One region of the Desulfuromonas thiophila genome, then DNA from elsewhere that is predicted to be linked to it. Evidence: riboswitches for the same ligand, from Rfam matches in the RefSeq annotation. Region 1 holds a riboswitch; each other region holds the start of a gene.

Region 1 (2,197 bases):
CGAAAGCCAGCCATTCCCTGATGGTCGGATCGATATTTTTTTCCAACCAGAGATCGACCGGCACATGCAGCAACGAGCAACTGGACGCCGCCATGACCCTTCCCTCTCCGAGGCGCTGAGCCAGAAAGTCCAGTCTCTGCTTTGAATGGCGCAAATCGTTTTTCCAGACATTACGGCCATTCACCAAACCAGCAGACAGAACCATCGTTTCCGGCAGGATGTCCAGCACGGTATTGAGCTGCGCCGCGCCACGCACCAAGTCCAGATGCAAGCCATCGCAGCCGCTCTCCAAGGCCAGGGGCAGATTGTCGCCAAGCGCGCCAAAATAGGTGGCAAGCAGCAGCTGGCTGCCGGTGGCCGCCTCCTTGAGCCGGCGCAGGGCAGGGACAAATGCCTCTCGGGCCATGCCAGGCAAATCAGTACACAGGATCGGCTCGTCAATCTGGATCCAGTCACACAGGGGCGCCAGATCGACAAGCAACGTGCAATAGACACGGACGATATCATCCAGAAAGCGCCAGCGGTCGGCACCATTGAGTTCTTTTGCCAAGCTGGTGAAGGTGAGCGGTCCGATCAGAACCGGTTTGGGGCGAAATCCCAGAGAAAGGGCATGGCAGGTTTCTTCAATAAGTTTTCCCGTTGAACGCCGGATGATTGTCTGCGGCGTGAACTCAGGAACCAAGTAGTGATAATTGGTATCGAACCACTTGGTCATTTCCATGGCCGGAAGATTGGCCGTCGCATCACCCCGTGCCATGCGAAAATAGGTGGAGAGATCGGCTTCTTCTGCCGCGCCAAAGCGCTGGGGAATCATCCCCAGCATAAAAGCAGTATCGAGCATCTGATCATAGAGGGAGAAATCCCCCACGGCGACCATGGAGAGCCCCTGATCGCGTTGAATTTTCCAGTTGCGCTCCTTAAGTGTTTTTGCGGTGCGAATCAGCTCGTCCTGATGGCCGGTGCCTTTCCAGAAGTTTTCCAGCGCCTTCTTCAGTTCACGGCCAGCGCCAATGCGCGGAAACCCCAGTACGTGTGCTTCCATGACAATACAGTTCCTTTCATTTGTCTGTTACGCGAGACGAAACTACGATTACGAACAGGACGTCTTCTGGCTCCCGGACCCCGAATTGCTTTACCTTCCCGTTTCAAGCGAAACAGTGACAAAGCAGGGGAATATCTCCGGTTACAGCGGCGCGTCCGCGACGGATTTTCACCGTCTTCCGTTTCCTGTTCACCCTTGCCAACAATTTTGCGTGCATCAAATACGTTTTTTCCGGCCCATGCTATAAGCGGACCACCATCCCTCCTTTCATTTTGTCCAGCGCTGGGGTTCGGTCCGGCTGGCGATTTCCTGTTCTCTGACAATGTTATCGGCCATGCGCAGCAGGGAAAACCAGGCAGGGTTCCCGAGCAATTGCAGAACAAGCCTATTCCGCGCGGCCTCGTCGATCTGCAGCACCAGATAACGCTGCAGAAACTCCCGACGCTGTAACTCCGAAAGATCGCCACAGGAGGTTTCTGCAAGTGGCAGCTGAAAGGGTTCGATGCCCATCAGAAAACAGGCTGACAACAGGGTTCTGCACTGCAACCGCAAACCGTCGCCGGAAAACGGGCTGGCACCTGTCAACTGGCGAATCAACAACCGCAGAGCAGCGCGATTTTTAAATTTCCGGTGCATCGGAAACGTCCTTTCCGGCAGCCTCCGGCGATGTGGCACGGCTGCCTTCATCACTGAACCGCTGAGCCAGCCGCACCGCGCCAATGGCATCGCTAGCGTAGCCACTGGCGCCGATTTCATCGGCGTAGTGTTGATCCACCACCGCGCCGCCGATCATGAAGCGCACCTTTGTCAGGCCCTCGGCACGGGCCAGGTCGATCACCTTTTTCATCTCCACCATGGTGGTGGTCATCAGCGCGGACAAACCAATGATTTCAGCCCCATGATGCCTGGCTGCGCGGACGATATCCTCAGCCGAGACATCCTTGCCCAGGTCGATGACGTCAAAATTATAATTGTTCAGCATCAACGCCACGATGTTCTTGCCGATATCGTGGATATCCCCCTGTACCGTGGCCAGCACCACCTTGGGGCCCTTGCCGCCCGAGGCACCGCTGGCTGCATCAAGAAATGGCTGCAGCACGCTGAAGCCTTTGCGCATGGTATCGGCACAGGTGATCAGCTGCGGCAGGAAATACT
Region 2 (2,197 bases), on a different contig from region 1:
GCGTGGCATAGCCACCCCGTTCAATGGTGAATTTCAGATGGTCTTTTAATGACCAGCCGAGTAACTGGCAAATCAGTCCGCGCAACACGCCGCCATGGCTGACGATGACCAGGTGGCCGGCCTGTTCGGCCAAGATGCTTTCCACAACGGCATCGAGACGGTGGCGGAACTGCTTCAGCGATTCCCCGGCGGGGAAACAGAAATCGTCGGTAAAGGCGGCCCATTGATTGACGCGCTGCGGGTCGTTGTGGAGAATCTGGGCGAAATCCAACCCTTCCCAGTCGCCGAAATTGATCTCTTGCAGGCGCTCGTCAATGGTGACCGGACGGAGCGACTGGCGGATCAGGGGCTCGGCGGTCTGGCGGGCGCGTTGGGCCGGGCTGCACCACAGGGCATCGATGGCGGGAAAGCCGGGCCGGCTGAGATGGCGGACCAGACGTTCGGCCTGCTGCCTGCCGTCGGCACTGAGCGGTACATCGCTGCGGCCGATATAATGACCGTCAAATTCCGTGGCGATGGCGGCATGGCGGATGAGGGTAATCTGTGTGGTCATGGACGGTGCCGTCATCGGTCAAAAAAAATCCCCGCAACCAGAAAAGGTTGCGGGGATTCCGTATTTAATCCGCAAGTCGGGTTCAGCCACCTCATTCCACGAAGGTGGGGCGAACAAATGAATCGGGCGTGTATCTGACTGACGTCGCGGTCAAGCGACGAACACAGTGGCGGGTCCGCGACGGATTTGCACCGTCTTCCACGAGTCCGATTATTTTTTTTATGGTGGGCCTGTTTGTTGGCCAGGACGGTAGAGAAAAAAAATGCGCTTGTCACCTCAATATGATTTAATTGTTTATGAATCGGCGCAGTTGGGCCAGCCGTCGGCATCGTGCGGGGCGAAACCCCTTGACAGCTTCGTATGCCTCGGCTAAAGAGAACCAAAAATATCCACTTTCAGTGGAACCCATATCGTGGATCATGGTGCCCGTAAGGGCTTGATAGGGAAGAGGGGTGCAATGCCCCCGCGGACCCGCCGCTGTGAGCACAGACGACAGGCTTAATGCCACTGGTCTTCTGACCGGGAAGGCGCCTGAAGGTTGAAGTGCGAGCCAGAAGACCTGCCTGATCTGAACACTCGGTATTTCCTCGTGGTAAGGGAAGAGTGAGACCCGTATCCGGATTTAGAATGCGATAAGTCCGCAGGATGCCTTGGCGCCTGCGGACTTTTTATGTTTTTGCGCTAACAGTCTTCCGAAACACGAATCCGACACATACAAGGAGTAGACGATGTCGAAGCCTGGGTATTCCGAACAAGTTGTTGCCCTGGGATTACCTAGCGTGGTTGTCAAGCGTGACGGTAGCCAGGTGCTGTTCGACAGTGAACGTATCTGTTTCGCCATTGCCCGTGCCGGTAAGGCCACGGGCGAATTTGATGACGCCGAAGCCGCTCTACTGACACAGCAGGCTCTCAAGGTGTTGCGCCACCGTTTCGCCGGTCAGCCTCCCAAGGTTGAACAGATTCAGGATGTGGTGGAACAGACGCTGATTTCAGCCAACCACTTCGCTACCCTACGGGCCTATGCGGTGTACCGCGAACAACACCAGAAACTGCGACAGGATCGGCAGACCTTGGTCGATGTGGCGTCGTCCATCAATGAGTATCTCGACCAATCGGACTGGCGAGTCAACGCGAATGCCAATCAGGGCTATTCCCTCGGCGGGCTGATCCTCAACATCTCCGGCAAGGTGACGGCCAACTACTGGCTCAACCATGTCTATGCCCCGGAGTTGGGAGAGGCCCATCGCGACGGCAGTCTGCATGTCCACGATCTCGATATGCTGTCCGGCTACTGCGCCGGTTGGTCGTTGCGCATGCTGCTGCAGGAGGGCTTCAACGGCGTACCCGGCAAGGTGGAAGCGGCACCGCCGCGCCATCTCTCCAGCGTTATCGGTCAGATCGTCAACTTCCTTGGCACCTTGCAGAATGAATGGGCGGGAGCGCAGGCGTTCAGTTCGTTCGACACCTACCTGGCGCCGTTCGTGCGCAAGGACAGGCTCAGCTACGACGAGATCAAACAGCAGATGCAGGAGCTGATCTTCAACCTCAACGTGCCGTCGCGCTGGGGCACGCAGACGCCGTTCACCAACCTTACCTTTGACTGGACCTGCCCGGAAGACCTGAAGAATCAGGTGCCGGTGATCG
Region 3 (2,197 bases), on a different contig from region 1:
CCGGCGCCTGCGGGTCTTTCTGCGCCACGCCCATGTCGTTGATGTCGTTGATGCGCAATTCAGCCTGGACGCTGTGATGGTCGTTGACGTTGTAGAGGGCTTTCAGGTCGAGGCTTTTGTTTTCAAACTGGCTGTGGGGTAGCTCGTCGCCGTCGCCGACTTCATAGTCGTCGTGATCCTGAGCCGCCACGTTGAGGCGAATGCCGAGACCGTGACCGCCGGCGTTGACCGTATAGTTGCCGACCAGGCCGTCATCCACCGACGAATAGCGCGTGCCGATGTGGTGCTCGGCCTGCCAGCTGTCGCCGTCGGCCAGAGCCACCTCCTTGGTGATGATGTTGATGACGCCGCCGAGGGCATCGCTGCCGTAGAGCACAGAGGAGGGGCCCTTGACCACTTCGATCCGTTCAATGTCGTTGCTGTCGATAAACGGCGTCAGCGGCGCGCGACCCGCCCACAGGTTGGTCTCGCGGTCGCCGTCGAACAGCACCAGCACCCGGTTGGTGCCCATGCCGCGAATGGTCGGCGTGGTTTCCCACGGCCCGGCGCCGCTCAGGGTCACACCGGCCACGCCGTCGAGCAGGTCGGTGAACGTAGCGGCATTCTGCTCCTGAATCTGTTGCTGGTTGACGACGCTGATCGTCACCGGCGTGGCAAAGGCGGAATTCTGCGAGCGGGTGGCCGTGACCACCATGTCATCGAGCACAAGGCTGTCCGTCGTCTCATCGGCAAACACCGTGGAGATATTGGGTGTCATGCCGAGCAGGTAGAAAAAAAGGGCATAAAAAATGGTGTGGCGGTTTTTCATCGAGAAGCGCTCCTTGGTTGATTGCACAACATTGGATAAAAACGGGGAGGCTTCAGACAGATTTCAGGCGTGGCGGAAAACAAAAAAGCCCGTAACCAGACGGTTACGGGCTCCCATTGTGACCCTTGACCTTGCGCATGCCGACCGAATCATCCCCTTCGGTATAAATGACATCAAAACCACGACAGCAGGTCTTCTGACTCCCGGATCGTCCTTCAACCGCGCCTTCCCGAACGGTGGTTCAGTGGCGTTGTGCGATTGTTGTCCCCGGTTACAGCGGTGGGTCCGTTCCCGATTTGCACGGGATTCCCTTTTCAGCAGCCGCGCGGGCTGAACACTGTTGTGGCAAACTATTCAGTTGTCGGTGGCGGCCTGTGGCCGCCCGTTTCCTGTCGGCGAACCTCCTGAAGGGTGGTTTTACGCGCTGGGCTGAAGATGGCGCTTTTTCAGGGCACGGCCCCGGAACTATAGAGGAGTTCGGCTGCTGACCGCAACCGCATATTTGCGGTCATGACCGAGCCGCCACGCCGCATCGGACAAGAGGCTCAATGTTCCGTGCGGCCAGTGTTCGGGTGGAGATCTGATATCGGTTTCTTCAGGCAACAAACCCAGCCAGGGCTTCTGGCGCAGAGGCCAGATGCTAAACCAGGGGACGCTCCCCGGTTTTTCTTGGCCTGCCCGGTTTGCGGGGCCTTAGCGTTGTCTTCAATGTCTCTTCCATCTTATCGATAAACCCCTCAGAACCGAACGGACGACCTGCCCGGGTTACGCTACGCAAGCTGTCTTCAGCTTTGTCGTCACTTTGCATGATAAAATCAGCATAGGCTGACCTGTCTTTGCAAGCAAGCCAAGAGGGTGAATGTAAAAGATCATCACAGCCAGAGGTGAGATGAGCCCTGGCGCTGGACCAGCGGTAATCTTCCGCCTTTTTTACTGTGCCCGATTTGACCGCGTTCTGTTCGATATATCGTGCCACCGTCCACAGATAGTCATCCTGTTCCACCAGACATGAAAAGAACCGGTTTTGCCAAATACGACCGTTTTGCTTCAATTTGCGATTGAGATATTGCGTATAGACTTGATTTGTCAGGCCGATGCCGCGAGCCAGTGAGTCCTCTTTCTCGGGAACAACGAGCAAATGAACATGGTTGTCCATCAAAACAGTAGGCCCAAATCTGCAAAGAAAACGCCTTGCTGTATTTTGCCAGCAGTTTGAGGTATTGCAGTCGGTCTTCATCGTTAAAAAAGACGGTCGCGCGGTTGTTGCCGCGCTGAGTGACGTGGTGGGGATATTCGGGAACGACAATGCGGGCTATTCTTGGCATGGGAGAAGGATAGACTGGTTTTGTGTTAAAAGCAATTTAATTTGGAGGGTGTCCCTTGTTTCCT
Region 4 (2,197 bases), on a different contig from region 1:
GGCCGGTCGGATCGGGCTGATACTGCCAGGTGGTCCAGTCCAGCGCGAAACGGTCGCCGGCGTAGCCGGCTCCCCAGTCATCCAGATCCATCTGGGCATCACTGTAGTGCACCAGCGCCGTCAGCGCGGTGGACGAACACAGCTGGGCATTGACCTTGCCGCTGAAGCTGGTGTTGCGCCAGCCATCGTCCTCGCTGGTGTTGCCCCCCTGGGCGATGGCGTTGTTATCGGCGTTGGCCAGGGAATAGCCCTCGCTGTCCAGATGCGACAGGGCCAGGGAATAGCCCAACGGCCCGACCGTGCCGCGCACATCGCCCGCCACCTTGCGGCTGTGATAGCTGCCCGCCTCGGCGCTGAGACTGCCCTGGGTCTGGTCTGTGGCCTGGCGGGTGATGATATTGATGACCCCGGCGCTGGCGTTGCTGCCATACAGCACGCTCATGGGGCCCTTGACCACCTCGATGCGCTCGATGTTGTCAAGACTCAGGTTGGCCAGATCGGCGCCGCGGTTGGTGTCCGTCGGGTCGTTGACCGCCACGCCATCCAGCAGCACCAGAGTATTCTTCGAATCAGCGCCACGCAAAAACACCTTGGTGGTCGTGCCCAGCCCGCCCAGCGGCGAGAGATTGACCCCCGGCACCAGCCGCAGGGCCTCGGCCACCGTCTGCACCTGACTGGCGGCGATATCCGCCGCGTTGATCACCGCCACCGACGCGCCGCCAACCTGCTGCACCGCGCTGCTGCTGCGCGTTGCCGTCACCACCAGATCCTCAAGGGTCTGCTCCGCCGCAGCCGTGCCGGCCGCCGCGCCACCTGCCAGACCCACCAGCAGCGCCAACGGCGCCGCCTTGCTCCACAACCTCATGTTCCGCCTCCAGAACGCCTGCGTCCGGGGCGCAAAAAACCCCGAACCGATAGTGAAAAATCGATTCGGGGTTGTCCCATTCTGCCCACAAATCGCCGTCCGTCTTCGCCACGAAGACCAACTAACAAGGGTTCAGGCAGGTCTTCTGACTCCCGGCTCAGCCGTCCGCCGCGCCTTCCCGGCAAAAGCCAGTGGCCTGAAGCAGCGTTCGTCCCCGGTTACAGCGGCGGGCCCGTTCCTGATTTGCACAGGATTCCCGTTTTAAGCTCGCAGGCGAGCACCTGAAACCATCTGGCGCGCACCATAGAAAGTCGGCCCGCGGCTGTCAAGGCCAAAGACCGGACAAGCCGTGCAACCGCGTTTTTTGCGTTGTATCGCCGCCAACCTTCGGCTAGGGTAGATGCCATGCTGCTTTGACCAGAGGGTCAAAACATTTCACCCCGTGATCCCCCTCCTTCACGGGGTCTTTTTATTCCATCAGACCGGCGGCGCCAGCACCTTCAGCAGATGCGGCAGCAGCTGCTTCTTGCGCGACAGCACCCCTTTCAACTCATACAGCCCATCCTCCAGTTGGGGATAGCCCATCGCAAAAGGCAGCGTGCTGTCGTGCGACACCAGCAGCAGACTGTCGCCAGCCACAATATCCGTCACCAGCAATCCGGTCAGGGCCAGATCCCGCTGCTGCCGCAGCCGTTCCAGCTGCGCCGCCAGCTCGCCCTTGAGACTGTGAAATTCGTGAAAGCCGACCACCTCCACCTGACCGATGCCGAAACGGCCGCCGCCAGCCTCGAACTGTTTGAAATCCGACAGCACCACCTGCTCCAGGCTGCTGTAGGCACTCATGGCGCTGGTAGCACTGAAGATACGCTGACCGAACTCCTGCGGATCGAGCCCGCTGCAGCGCCCCAGCCAGTCGGCCATGTCGCGGTCGATGGCCGTCGCCGTCGGTGACTTCAGCAGCACCGTATCCGACAGCAGCCCCGCCAGCATCAGCCCGGCAATGGCCGGCTCCGGCGTCAGAGCAGCCTGCTGGTACAGCGTCGCCACCAGGGTACAGGTACTGCCAAGCGGCTGATTGATGAAACGGATGGGTTTTTCCGTCTGCAGACTGCCCAGCCGGTGATGGTCGATGATTTCGAGAATCTCCACCTTGTCCGCCCCCGCCACCGCCTGACCCAGCTCATTGTGATCCACCAAAATCAGCTTACGGCGCGATGGCTGCAGCAGATTGCTCTTGGTCACCACCGCCAGCAGACTGCCATCATCATTGAGCACCGCCGCCCCCGGCACATCGCTGTGCAGCAGCGCCGCGCGCAGCTGCTCAATGCGGTC

The links. Region 1 has a riboswitch for cobalamin ahead of metE (5-methyltetrahydropteroyltriglutamate--homocysteine S-methyltransferase). Riboswitches for the same ligand answer to the same signal wherever they lie in the genome.
Region 2: another riboswitch for cobalamin. It lies ahead of BLR80_RS12315 (ribonucleoside triphosphate reductase); the one in region 1 lies ahead of metE (5-methyltetrahydropteroyltriglutamate--homocysteine S-methyltransferase).
Region 3: another riboswitch for cobalamin. It lies ahead of BLR80_RS09470 (TonB-dependent receptor plug domain-containing protein); the one in region 1 lies ahead of metE (5-methyltetrahydropteroyltriglutamate--homocysteine S-methyltransferase).
Region 4: another riboswitch for cobalamin. It lies ahead of BLR80_RS11690 (TonB-dependent receptor plug domain-containing protein); the one in region 1 lies ahead of metE (5-methyltetrahydropteroyltriglutamate--homocysteine S-methyltransferase).

What each region holds. Positions count from the first base shown of each region.
Region 1 is NZ_FNAQ01000029.1:4,307-6,503, reverse strand. It holds gene metE (5-methyltetrahydropteroyltriglutamate--homocysteine S-methyltransferase) at 1-1,042, opposite strand, end outside; cobalamin riboswitch at 1,084-1,267, opposite strand; gene BLR80_RS12440 (hypothetical protein) at 1,310-1,678, opposite strand; gene BLR80_RS12435 (homocysteine S-methyltransferase family protein) at 1,662-2,197, opposite strand, start outside.
Region 2 is NZ_FNAQ01000026.1:12,280-14,476, forward strand. It holds gene cobC (alpha-ribazole phosphatase) at 1-553, opposite strand, end outside; cobalamin riboswitch at 662-778, opposite strand; cobalamin riboswitch at 956-1,134, shown strand; gene BLR80_RS12315 (ribonucleoside triphosphate reductase) at 1,282-2,197, shown strand, end outside.
Region 3 is NZ_FNAQ01000012.1:8,016-10,212, reverse strand. It holds gene BLR80_RS09470 (TonB-dependent receptor plug domain-containing protein) at 1-808, opposite strand, end outside; cobalamin riboswitch at 978-1,165, opposite strand; gene BLR80_RS09465 (transposase) at 1,449-2,114, opposite strand.
Region 4 is NZ_FNAQ01000021.1:36,233-38,429, forward strand. It holds gene BLR80_RS11690 (TonB-dependent receptor plug domain-containing protein) at 1-865, opposite strand, end outside; cobalamin riboswitch at 984-1,165, opposite strand; gene BLR80_RS11695 (putative manganese-dependent inorganic diphosphatase) at 1,343-2,197, opposite strand, start outside.